Regions from separate parts of the Vibrio sp. R15-SG3-ISO1A genome, predicted to be linked through region 2. Evidence: predicted binding sites of a transcription regulator. Region 2 holds the regulator's gene; each other region holds the start of a gene.
What was found. The regulator PurR, encoded in region 2, represses purine synthesis genes. The targets are predictions, from matches to a motif close to TNANGNAAACGTTTNCNTNA.
Positions count from the first base shown of each region.

Region 1: metK (methionine adenosyltransferase) is a predicted target of PurR. The motif match lies at 2,094-2,113, and genes of this name have one in related genera.
Region 3: purE (5-(carboxyamino)imidazole ribonucleotide mutase) is a predicted target of PurR. The motif match lies at 1,908-1,927, and genes of this name have one in related genera.

Region 1 is NZ_JCBDGH010000076.1:7,777-12,063, reverse strand. It holds gene AC6R0L_RS12600 (DUF2189 domain-containing protein) at 1-270, opposite strand, end outside; gene metK (methionine adenosyltransferase) at 756-1,910, opposite strand; gene tkt (transketolase) at 2,268-4,262, shown strand.
Region 2 is NZ_JCBDGH010000066.1:42,373-46,659, reverse strand. It holds gene AC6R0L_RS10485 (TVP38/TMEM64 family protein) at 1-226, opposite strand, end outside; gene AC6R0L_RS10480 (TfoX/Sxy family DNA transformation protein) at 433-1,026, opposite strand; cyclic di-GMP riboswitch class I at 1,231-1,339, opposite strand; gene purR (HTH-type transcriptional repressor PurR) at 1,515-2,519, opposite strand; gene torD (molecular chaperone TorD) at 2,758-3,465, opposite strand; gene torR (two-component system response regulator TorR) at 3,704-4,287, shown strand, end outside.
Region 3 is NZ_JCBDGH010000063.1:2,483-6,769, reverse strand. It holds gene AC6R0L_RS09480 (DNA topoisomerase family protein) at 1-24, shown strand, start outside; gene AC6R0L_RS09475 (5-(carboxyamino)imidazole ribonucleotide synthase) at 182-1,315, opposite strand; gene purE (5-(carboxyamino)imidazole ribonucleotide mutase) at 1,319-1,804, opposite strand; gene hemF (oxygen-dependent coproporphyrinogen oxidase) at 2,047-2,964, shown strand; gene aroE (shikimate dehydrogenase) at 3,055-3,885, shown strand; gene AC6R0L_RS09455 (DUF1488 family protein) at 3,889-4,158, shown strand; gene AC6R0L_RS09450 (gamma carbonic anhydrase family protein) at 4,145-4,287, opposite strand, start outside.

The DNA of each region.
Region 1 (4,287 bases), on a different contig from region 2:
CATATAGACGACCAGACTGGGCATCACCACAAGGTGTGTGCCTTGCCACTGGACGAGGAGAACAATGCCGATGGCCGCCGCCATAAAGCACAAGCCGTAGAAAGCGCTAATCAGCGGCATGCGAACAAAGTCGTGCAAGCCGAGCGCGAGCCAATGAAATGGGGCAGAGATACTGACCTGATTACACGGTATGGTGCGCGCGTATTCGTGGTCGCTGACTTCCTTATGTTTTTGCTCTTTGAAGTCATGTGGGTTAACCGTACGAGGCATAACTCCTCCTTGATCAATCTCGATTCTCATCCTCTTCTTTGCCTTTTGGGTGGTGGCCGAGAAAAGGGGTTGTTACGTGTTTGTAAACACAAGACGTTCGTAAACGCAAGACGTTCGTAAACACGAGAGAGTACTGACCCGATTCGCTGATGTGCTCCTAGACGCTGACGTTAAAGGGTGTGAACTCTCAGTTTCATGTTGATGCCGTGAGCTGAACACCAGCTTTGCGCGTGTTACTCGGCGCAGAGGGGATGGCAGTCACGTCGGTTTTTATACGTAAAGACGTCATCCTTAGATGCGTTCATTTAACATATTGTTAACTATTGACCTCAATAGCGTAAATTACAACCTGGACGGTTAAATTTTGTTCAATAACAGGTGGAGATGCGAGGTCGGGGTGAGCAAAGCGAGCGAGGAGGCCAGATAGCAGGCAAAAGAAAGGGCTTTTGGCGAACCAAAAGCCCTGAAATAGTGTGGCTCAGTGATTACTTGAGACCTGCGAAGTCACGCAATTCTGCGGCTTTATCCGTCTCTTCCCAAGGGAACTCTTCACGACCGAAGTGGCCGTAAGCGGCGGTCTTCTTGTAGATTGGCTGAAGTAGGTTCAGCATCTCTTGCAGGCCGTATGGACGTAGATCGAAGAACTGACGTACCGCCTCAATGATGATGTCGTGCGAGACTTTCTCAGTACCGAACGTTTCCACCATGATAGACGTTGGATCCGCAACACCGATTGCGTAAGACAATTGGATTTCACAGCGATCTGCCATACCCGCCGCGACGATGTTTTTCGCCACGTAGCGTGCTGCGTAAGCGGCACTACGGTCTACTTTCGATGGATCTTTACCAGAGAATGCACCACCACCGTGACGCGCTGCGCCGCCGTAGGTATCAACGATGATCTTACGACCAGTCAAACCACAGTCGCCCATTGGGCCACCGATAACAAAACGACCGGTTGGGTTGATGAAGAAGTTAGTGTCTTTGTTGAGCCACTCAGCCGGTAGAACTGGCTTGATGATCTCTTCCATTACCGCTTCGCGCAGATCCGGCGTTGAGATAGAGTCACAGTGCTGAGTTGACAGTACGACCGCATCGATACCAACGATCTTACCTTCGTTGTACTGGAACGTAACCTGAGATTTTGCATCTGGACGCAACCATGGCAGCGTGCCGTTCTTACGCACTTCCGCTTGCTTTTGCACTAGGCGGTGTGAGTAAGTGATAGGCGCAGGCATGAGGACTTCAGTCTCGTTACATGCGTAACCAAACATGATGCCTTGGTCACCGGCACCTTGCTCTTTTGGATCCGCTTTGTCGACACCTTGGTTGATGTCTGGAGACTGTTTACCGATGGTGTTTAGCACTGCACACGAATCCGCGTCAAAGCCCATGTCAGAGTGAACGTAGCCAATTTCACGTACGGTTTGGCGCGTTAACTCTTCGATGTCTACCCATGCAGAAGTGGTGATTTCACCGCCGACCATGACCATACCGGTCTTGACGTAGGTTTCACACGCTACGCGAGCTTTTGGATCTTGCTCGAGGATCGCATCGAGAACCGCATCTGAGATTTGGTCTGCAATTTTATCTGGATGGCCTTCTGATACGGATTCAGAAGTAAACAGGTGCTTAGCCATGAGAGCTCCATTTAATCTGTTGGATGGGCGTCATTGCTCGCCCAGCACAAAAATAATGTTAAATTATGTAGGTGTATTTACATCTAGACGTCTATTCTAGTTTTGCGTGCTCGAATTACAAGTTATTTTTGTGATTTAAGTAGAGTAAAAACGCGTATTTTTCTCAATCCGCCGCGTGAGGTAAAGAGCAATCGTTTGCATCAAACAGTAACGAAAACGGCGGTCTTCGAGAAATTTGCAATAAATATCGTAGATCTGGCGTTGATTAGACAGTAATCGATTGCACCCGCGCAGATGCTCTGCGAGAATTATCGCCCACCTTAGTTATCAATTCGCTTAATGCATTCAGGAGCAGACATGTCTTCTCGTAAACACTTGGCCAATGCAATTCGTGCACTTAGCATGGATGGTGTTCAACAAGCTAATTCCGGTCACCCAGGCGCACCGATGGGGATGGCGGATATCGCCGAAGTTCTTTGGCGTTCACACTTAAACCACAACCCAGCGAACCCAGAATGGGCAAACCGCGACCGTTTCGTGCTATCAAACGGCCACGGCTCAATGCTGATTTACTCTTTGCTGCACCTAAGTGGTTACGAGCTGTCTATTGACGATCTGAAAAACTTCCGTCAGCTTCATTCAAAAACGCCGGGCCACCCAGAATATGGTTATGCTCCGGGCGTAGAAACCACCACTGGTCCTCTTGGTCAGGGCATCACTAACGCAGTGGGCATGGCGCTGGCAGAGAAAGCATTAGCGGCGCAGTTCAATAAAGAAGGCCATGACATCATCGACCACTTCACCTACGTATTCATGGGTGATGGCTGTTTGATGGAAGGGATCTCTCACGAAGCGTGTTCACTAGCGGGCACTCTGGGCCTTGGCAAGCTGATCGCTTTTTGGGATGACAACGGAATCTCGATTGATGGTGAAGTTGAAGGTTGGTTCTCTGACGATACACCAAAACGCTTTGAAGCATACGGTTGGCACGTTATTCCAGCTGTCGATGGCCATGATGCTGAGGCGATCAACGCCGCCATCACTGCCGCGAAAGCGGACCCTCGCCCTACTCTAATTTGTACTAAGACCATCATTGGTTTTGGTTCACCAAACAAAGCGGGCTCTCACGATTGTCACGGCGCGCCACTAGGTGCAGACGAAATCAAAGCTGCGCGTGAGTTCTTAGGTTGGGAGCACCCAGCGTTTGAGATTCCAGCAGACGTATATGAGCAGTGGGATGCGAAATCCGCAGGCGCAGCATCTGAAGCGGCGTGGAACGCTCAGTTTGAGGCTTACGCAGCAGCGTACCCATCTGAAGCGGCAGAGCTAAAACGTCGTCTCAACGGTGAGCTTCCTGCGCAATGGGAAGAGAAAGCGAATCAAATCATTGCTGATCTGCAAGCCAACCCAGCGAACATTGCCTCGCGCAAAGCGTCTCAAAATGCGCTTGAAGCGTTCGGTAAAATGCTGCCTGAGTTTATGGGCGGTTCGGCGGACCTTGCGCCATCCAACTTGACCATGTGGTCGGGCTCAAAATCACTGGAAGCAGACGATTTCTCAGGTAACTACATTCACTACGGTGTGCGTGAGTTCGGTATGACGGCCATCATGAATGGTATTGCGCTGCATGGCGGTTTTGTCCCTTACGGTGCGACCTTCTTGATGTTTATGGAGTACGCTCGTAACGCGATGCGTATGGCCGCGCTGATGAAAATTCAGAACATCCAAGTGTACACGCATGACTCGATTGGTCTGGGTGAAGATGGCCCAACGCACCAACCCGTTGAGCAAATGGCGTCACTTCGCCTAACGCCAAACATGAGCACATGGCGTCCATGTGACCAAGTGGAATCCGCTGTCGCTTGGAAATTGGCGATTGAGCGTAAAGATGGCCCAACGTCTCTGATTTTCTCTCGTCAAAACCTCGCGCAGCAAGCGCGTGACGCTGAGCAAGTGGCTAATATCGCTAAGGGTGGTTACATCCTAAAAGATTGCGCGGGCAAGCCAGAGCTTATCCTTATCGCCACCGGTTCTGAAGTGGAACTGGCTGTTGAAGCGGCAGCGCAGCTTACTGCTGAACGCAAGCAAGTACGCGTGGTGGCGATGCCATCGACGGATGCGTTCGATAAGCAAGATGCAGCATACCGTGAATCCGTACTGCCAGCTGACGTAACAGCACGTATCGCTATCGAAGCGGGTATTGCGGACTTCTGGTACAAGTATGTCGGCTTTGGCGGCAAGATCATCGGTATGACGACCTTCGGTGAATCAGCGCCTGCTGGAGAGCTGTTCAAGCTGTTTGGCTTCACGACAGAAAACGTCGTGAACACAGCGAAAGAACTGCTTGCTTAATTGTGGCGATGTAGTTTGAAGGAAA
Region 2 (4,287 bases):
CGCCAAGCAAGGTGACGACGGCCGCTCCAGGGATCGAGAAGGCGGTGATAGCGACATAGGCGAAGAAGTAACTGAGCGCGGCGAGGGCAAAGTGGGCGTCAATGATTTCAGCCAGCGCTTGCTGCTGCGCTTTGGCGTTATCAAGTGTCAGGTATTGACCAAAGTTTGCGCCTAAAAACACAATCAGAGCGAGCAAACCAATACCTAAAAGCAGTTTCTTGTTCATATGGATCCCTTTGAAAACATCATCATTGATCATTGTTAGATATGAACCAAAAAGCCAGTAAAAAATTTCGCCCTAAAGGGAAGAATACGTTGAATTCTATGACGAAGGAATGGAAACGCTAGAAAAGCATCGGCTAAAAACGTCTCAAGCCAGCGGTGTTGGGCTGGCTTGAGACGGGGATTGGAATTACTGAACGCTATCGCTGACTAGCTTTGCAGCTGATTCAGGAGCTCGTCGCGTCTTGCTTGAGGGACCACAGACCAGTGCGTGCCTTTAATTGCCCCCTCAAGTGCCCACAGCAGGTCGATACTGACATCGGTAGAGTGCGTGGAACGAATCGCTTTATACGCTTCCACTGCGCCCGTCTGCTCCAAACGGGAGACACTGTCGATACCCGCTTTCTTGAGCATTCGCTCGGTCGCTAGACGCAAGTTCGGCAGATCTTTCAGGCGCGTTGGTTTGGCGTTGGTTTGACGCTGCTTGTCTTTGTTGGCCGCCTCTAGGGCAGTGTTTGCCATCGCAATAGTCTGAGTGACATCCTGATCCCAGTCATGACCGAGGGCGTAGTATTTGGTGACCACAGGGAAACCACGCTTTTTATACACGTATGGCTCGAGTCCCTGAGCATTAAACTGTTGGGCCAACGAGTCGTCGGCGCGTATGTGAAGTTTGTCATTTACCACGAGGGCAAACATGGTGTCATCAGCGAAGATTCCGAATCCACCAAACATTGAGCGAGACTTGATCTTGCCCAATGGTTCAAACAATCGCATTGAGTCTTTTAAAATTGGTTTATCCATGCTGTTATTCTCGGTGTATTACAATACGCCACCAAATTCAGGTCCGAGAGATTAGCAAAAATATGCAGGTTTTGTGTCAGTAGGGTGTCATTCTGGCTCATAAAAGAATAATCCTACTCACGGTGTGAGCGCATAATGCGCGCGCAACGTTTAACTCATTGTATTCTTTGCTTTTGATAAAGAATTACGAAGTGCACATTTGCCATCGGCAACCCCGCTACCAAGCAGTCATCAACGTTGAAATCGTTGAGTGGCTACAACAGGCCGGAAGCTTTGCGTCCCATCCTTTCGAAATGGTTTGCCCTGTTCGTGGCATTCGTCGAACATAATAAGCATAAATAATTTATGGGCTAAACATCACGTTTTGATGGGTTAAATGTGATCTTGGTTCATAAAATAGACGGGTGTTAACGAGAGAATAAAGCCCAGCGGATGAGAAGTATTCTCGCTAGGCTAGTCGATGTGATGTGCTGAACTTGTTCGTTGGTCTATTTCACCGTCGCCACGGTATCGCGCTCGACGATTTCTGGGTGCATTTCAAAAATACGTTTTTCATGCTCTTTGTCTTTAATACGTTCGAGCAAAATCTCAAATGCGTTTTTACCCACACGGCGCTTCGGCTGGTGAACCGTCGTTAGCGGTGGTGAAAAGTACTCGGCTAGCTCAATGTTGTCATAACCAATGACCGACATGTCTTCTGGAATACGAATGCCTTTTTGCTGTAAACGGCTCATCAAACCGAGCGCCATCGTATCGTTGAAACAGAATACTGCGGTTGGCTTTTCGTCCATGGCGACGATTTTGTCCGCGGCAAGCACGGCGGTATCGCACTCAAAGTTACCTTCTAAGATCCAATCTTCGTTGACGCTCAAACCCGACTCGTTCATTGCGCGCTTAAAGCCTTGGATGCGCTCTTGGCAGGCCGCTTTTTCAAAATGCCCACTCAAGCAAGCAATGCGCTTGTGGCCGTGATCAATCAGGTATTTTGTTGCGAGGTAGCCGCCTTCTTCCGAGTTGTCGATGATTTTATCGGCTTGTGAGCTTTCCGGGCCCCAATCCATCACCACCTTAGGGATGTCTTTATGACGGTCAAGCATTTCGCTCAACTCTTCGGTCAAATCTGAACACATCACTAAGATGCCATCGACGCGCTTTTCCGCCAGCATGCGAATGTAGTCACGTTGTTTCTCGTAGATGCCGCCAGTGTTACACAAGATCAAGGTGTAGCCTTGACGGTAGCAGTAGCTCTCAACCCCGTCGATCACTTCCGAGAAGAAAAGGTTGGTCGATTGAGTAACCAGCATGCCTATTGTGCGTGTCGAGTTACATTTCAGGCTGCGTGCAACGGCACTTGGGGCATAGTTCAACTCTTGAACCGCTTCCATCACTTTTTCTTGCGTGGCTTCAGCGACAAAGCGTGTTTTGTTGATCACATGGGATACAGTGGTGGTCGAGACACCCGCTAAGCGAGCGACGTCTTTAATCGTGGCCATATGGTTTTGTCCTGTCGATGACTGCCTACTATTCTATGAAAAGTTAAGTCTATAAAAGTAAAGTCTATACAAAGTTTAGAGTATGTAGACAGAAAGTATCAGAAACACAAAAACCGCCCTCAAAAAGCGGTTTGTATTTATTAGTTTTATCGTTTGCGGACCGGATTGTAGTCCGCAACGTCGATTTGGGCAAATAAAAAACCCGCCTTTGGGATCTCGCCACACCTTTTGTATGGGCTTAATCGCTATCGCCTTGCAGGTAGGCTTTATCCAATTGAATGAACGCGCACAATAGCGACGACAGCGCCGCATAGAAGCCGAATGTGTCGAGGCGCTGGCAGCGCTCGGCAAACCTCTCAATCCAAGGGAGTAGATGCTGCTCAATAAAATCGGCTTGCTCTTGGTAGGCGAGATGCGTGTCGCCTGCCATCTGCTCTGCTGCATGAGCGCCGCGCACAATCAGGTTACCCAAAAAATCCAGCTCTATGGCGAGATGATCAGAAGGCTCATTGAGCCCTGAATGCACAGCGACCCCGTGTTGTTGAAGTAAAGCGTCCATCTGTTTGGCAGGCTCACCATTGAGCAGTCCGGATTCATCTAAGTAGACAGAGGCGTAAGGCAGCGCGCTGTCTCGGTCGGATTTTAAAAACAGGTCGCAATAGTCGGCTGATAGTTCCAACTGAGCATCTGGCCTGTCTTGCAATCGGTTCAATGCATCGATGAGCCTGTCTGCGGCGACGTTAAGCTCAGGGGTTTGTGCAAGTCCCGTCAGAAAGGTACGTGTGTCCACCGAATGATATTGGGCCAGCTCTTGCTCTGAGAGCTCTTTGGCAAACACGCTCGAAAACCACCAGTAGAGCTCAGCGCGTTGCTCATCAAAGGCGCGCTGCTCTTTCGCGGCGGGAGATAAAGGGTCGGAAATCTGGGCGTTAGGTGTCTCTGGCATGATGGGCTCTCAACTGAATCAGATGCCGTTAAGTCTAACGGATAAAAATGAACAGCGGTCAACCTGATTATGAGAAGAAATGGTCAAATATGGCAATTTGTGAACAGGGCGGCAAAGCTTGCTTTGCATCAATGAATCGCCAACTTTTCGCTTCACAAAGAGGACAAAGATGGAGTTGTGACTAATTATGAATAGAATAAAGCCATTGAATCAGTGTGTGAATAAGTGAGTAGAGCCGATGAGCTACCACATTTTGGTTGTTGAAGATGATGAAGTGACTCGCCGTAAATTGGCGGGCTACTTTCAAACCGAAGGGTATCAGGTGAGCCAAGCTGAGAATGGCGCGCAGATGCGCGATGTACTCAGCAGCAGTCGGGTCGATTTGGTGATGCTGGATATTAATCTGCCCAGCGAAGATGGCTTGATGCTGACGCGTGAACTACGCAGTCAATCGGACATCGGTATTATCTTGGTGACCGGGCGTACCGACAGCATTGATAAGATTGTTGGTTTAGAAATGGGCGCGGACGATTATGTCACCAAGCCATTTGAGCTTAGGGAACTGCTCGTCAGAGTCAAGAACCTCTTGTGGCGCATCGCACTGGCTGCGCGAGCGCAAAACGCGGGCAGCGATCAGCAAGAGGGCGTGGTGCGCTTTGCTGAATGGACGTTCGATATTCAGCGCCGCGCTTTGAGCCGAGGGGAGGAGCCAGTCAAACTGACTAAAGCAGAGTATGAGCTTTTGGTGGCGCTCTCCTCTCACCCTAACCAAGTGCTCAGTCGGGAACGCATTCTTAATATGATCAGTCATCGTGTGGACGC
Region 3 (4,287 bases), on a different contig from region 2:
CGTTGTCAGGCCATTCAGTCTTAATCTTCGGCGAGCTCTTATTTAAGGCTATATAGTGATTTAAGGCGATATCGGAGCGGCCGAGCGTTTCCGCAAATACAAGGTCATCAAAGACAAAAAAAGGCGCCATGAGCGCCTTTTTCAATCCAGTGTTCGTAGAGCCGACACTCATTTGATCCGATTACGATTCGAAGTTTTGTGCAAATTCATGCACCGCAGGGAAGGCATCACTGTCGAGCAGGGTGGCCAGTTCACACAACTTGCGTTGTAGCTCACCACTGTAGTCGCCGCAGACATTGATGTGACCCATCTTGCGTCCTGCACGCTTCTCTTTGCCGTACCAATGGATATGGCACCCTTCAATGGCCAGCAACGCTTGTGGCAGTGTGTCTTCGCCAAGGATGTTGATCATCGCCGTTTCACGAACCAGTTTGGTGCTGCCAAGTGGTAAGCCACACACAGCTCTTAGGTGGTTTTCAAACTGACAGGTCTCTGCGCCTTGCTGCGTCCAGTGACCGGAGTTGTGCACGCGCGGTGCAATCTCATTCACGAGCAGGGTGCCATCGACATCGAAAAACTCAAGGGCAAGCACGCCCACGTAGTTGAGACTCTCGGCTACAGCGCTAAACATCGCCTGCGCTTGGTCTTGCAGCTTCGGGGCAGAAATGGCGGTCGATAGGCTTAGCACCCCTTGGGTGTGGACGTTCTCAGCCAGAGGGTAAACAGCGACTGAGCCGTCTTTGGCTCGTGCGCCCACCAAGGAAACTTCTCGGCCAAACGGGACAAACTCTTCCGCCACAATCGCTTGTGTCTCACTGGCTTGGATGCATTGTGCCATCTCTTGCCAAATGCTGTCCGCTTGAGCGGCGTCTTTCAATCGCCATTGGCCTTTACCATCGTAGCCACCTAGGGCACTTTTCAGCACCATAGGAATGCCGACTTTTTCGATCGCGCGATCAAAATCTTCCCGGCTCTCAATGACATGGTAGTTGGCGTTGCGAACGCCCGCTTTGTCTAATAGCGCCTTCTCAATACGGCGATCGCCACCGGTTTTGATCGCTTCTGCTGACGGGTAAAACTTCCCGCTTTGCTCGCAGAGGGTCAAAATATCGTGTGGGATATGTTCAAACTCAGCTGTGATCACATCGGCACGCTCAATGGCATTGCGAAGACCGTGGCCCACCACATGTTGGGTGAGAGGGTGGACAATGTTTTCACTGCCGACATCGTACGCCGAGATCTCAATGTTCAGTGGTGCGCCCGCAAGAGACATCATTCGTGCTAATTGGCCTGCACCTAACACCAACACATGCATGATTTAGTCCTCGGCTGGGTTTGGGTTGGCAAGGACGGTCTCAGTTTGCTCTTGGCGAAACGCTTCGACCTTCTCCATCACGGACTCATCGTGGGTACCGATGATTTGCGCGGCTAAAATACCCGCATTCGCTGCGCCCGCTTCGCCGATCGCCAGTGTACCGACCGCGATGCCTTTTGGCATTTGCACGATAGAAAGCAGCGAATCCATCCCTTTTAGGGCACGTGATTGAACAGGAACACCCAAGACAGGTAAGCTTGTGAACGCCGCAGCCATGCCCGGCAGGTGCGCAGCGCCGCCAGCGCCAGCAATGATCACTTTCAGACCGCGCTCTTTCGCGCTGTTGGCGTAGTCTGCCAATAATTGAGGAGTGCGGTGCGCAGAGACGACTTTAGTTTCGTATTCAACACCAAATCTATCCAGCATTTCCGCGGCGAGCTTCATTGTTGGCCAATCTGATTTTGAACCCATGATGATACCGACTTTCATCTCAAACTCCTTCAACCTTTTGTGTGGAATGAAAAACAGGATGTGTCGTAAACCCAGTACAACCACATCGCCAATTTGTGCGCATTATACGGCGTTTTCCCTAGCAAGCAAACGTTTGCGCGCACTTTGAACCGCGCAGTGATTAGTCTTCGACGCAGATTCTTTGTACACTGAGTCTCATCCCAAGAAGACGCAGCCAGTGACTGCGTGGTGAAACAGGGCCTACCCTGCAAGGAAGTAAAATGTCAGAAATCGATAAGCAGGCGGTGAAGCAGTTTTTGTTGGCACTGCAAGATACCATTTGTCAGCAGCTTGAGCAGGCCGACGGCCAAGCGCTGTTTGTTGAGGATGCGTGGCAGCGTGAACCCGGAGAGCGGCTCGGTGGCGGTGGTCGCACCCGAGTGATGAAAGCGGGCGCGGTGTTTGAGCAAGGCGGCGTCAACTTCTCTCATGTCTCTGGCAAAGCGATGCCCGCTTCGGCGACTGCCCATCGCCCAGAGTTAGCCGGGCGACGCTTTGAAGCCATGGGCGTGTCATTGGTGATGCATCCGAATAACCCTTATGTGCCCACCTCCCATGCCAACGTGCGCTTTTTTATTGCCGAAAAAGAGGGCGAGGCGCCGATATGGTGGTTTGGCGGCGGGTTCGATTTGACCCCCTTCTACCCATTTGAAGAAGATGCTCAGTTCTGGCATGGCAGTGCGAAAGAGGTGTGTGAACCTTTTGGTCATGATGTGTATGCCAAGCACAAAAAATGGTGTGATGATTACTTCTACCTGCCGCACCGTGATGAAACGCGTGGCGTCGGTGGGCTATTTTTTGATGATCTCAACGAGTGGCCATTTGATAAGTGTTTTGATTACATCAAAGCGGTCGGTGAAGGGTATACCCAGGCGTATTTGCCGATTGTTGAGCGCCGCAAAGAGACGCCCTACACTGACCGAGAGCGTCAATTTCAGCTTTATCGTCGTGGTCGCTATGTGGAGTTTAATCTCGTCTATGACCGAGGAACCTTGTTTGGTTTGCAAAGTGGTGGCCGAACCGAGTCGATTTTGATGTCGATGCCGCCACTGGCTCGCTGGGAGTACAATTATCAGATTGAGCCAGACAGCCCTGAAGCGGTTTTGTATCGCGATTTCCTCAAACCGCGTGATTGGTAACATGTTTATCTCGGCATAGCGCTTGATCCTGGCCGGGATAGTGATAGGGTCAATGACCGTTGACCCGTTTATTTTTGTGTAGGTAAGGACATGACACAACCTCTTGACCGCTATGTGGTGTTTGGCAATCCCATTAGCCAAAGTAAATCGCCTTTTATCCATACCTTATTTGCTCGCCAGACCAACCAAGCGTTAACCTATCAAACGCAGCAGCCTGAGATCGGCACATTCAAAACGGCGGTAGCGGAGTTCTTTGCTGCAGGTGGTAAGGGGTGCAACATCACCGCACCGTTTAAAGAAGAGGCGTTTCAGTTTGCGACCCGCCTGACTGAGCGAGCGCAATTGGCCGGTGCCGTTAATACCTTAAAAAAGTTAGATGATGGAGACATCATTGGTGACAACACCGATGGTGAAGGATTAGTGCAAGATTTGCTTGCCCAGCAAGTGGTACTGAAAGGGGCGAGAATACTATTGCTTGGCGCAGGCGGCGCGGCGCGCGGCGTGATCAAGCCGCTGCTCGACCAGCACCCGCACTCAATAGTGATCGCCAATCGCACGAAAGCCAAAGCATCACAGTTGGCAGAGCTTTTCGCTGAGTTTGGTGTGGTGCAAGCCGTCTCACTGGAAGAGGTTGAGACTGGCTTTGATGTCATTATTAACTCTACGTCGTCGGGATTGAGTGGTGAGTTGCCAGCGGTATCACCGAGCATTTTTCAAGGTTGCCAAGTGGTGTATGACATGGTCTACCGCGCAGGTAAAACGCCTTTTAATGCCTGGGCGGAACAATCGGGTGCGCCCGTCAGCTATGATGGCTTAGGGATGTTGGTTGGCCAAGCGGCGGAAAGCTTTATGCTGTGGCGAGGTTTACGCCCAGGCACTAAGCAGGTGCTACGCGAGCTGCGTAAAAATTTACAAGGGTAAAAGATGAATCAATCGATTTTGTTTCCCGATCGACAGCATTGGGATGAAGAGCGCGCTGCGGTTTGCTTCCCTGCTCAGCAAGCGGGTGCCTTGATTGAGTGTGTGGTGAGCCAAGCGGTACTGGAGTCGTATGCGCAGCAAAGCGTTACCTCGGGTCAGCACGCCATCGAACTGTTTGAACAATGGCGCTTTGACCTTGAAGAGCAAGCTGAGTCTTTAATAGAAGACGAGATGTTTAACAGCCGCGGTGAAATTGAACTCAACCAGGAATGATCTCAACCTCATTTAAGTAGTCGTCTTTATTCTGCACGTAGTTATCGGCAGATTTTTGTAAGAAAGCGCGCTCTTTGTCTGTCAAAGGGCGAGCCTGCTTAACTGGACTGCCGACATACAGATAGCCAC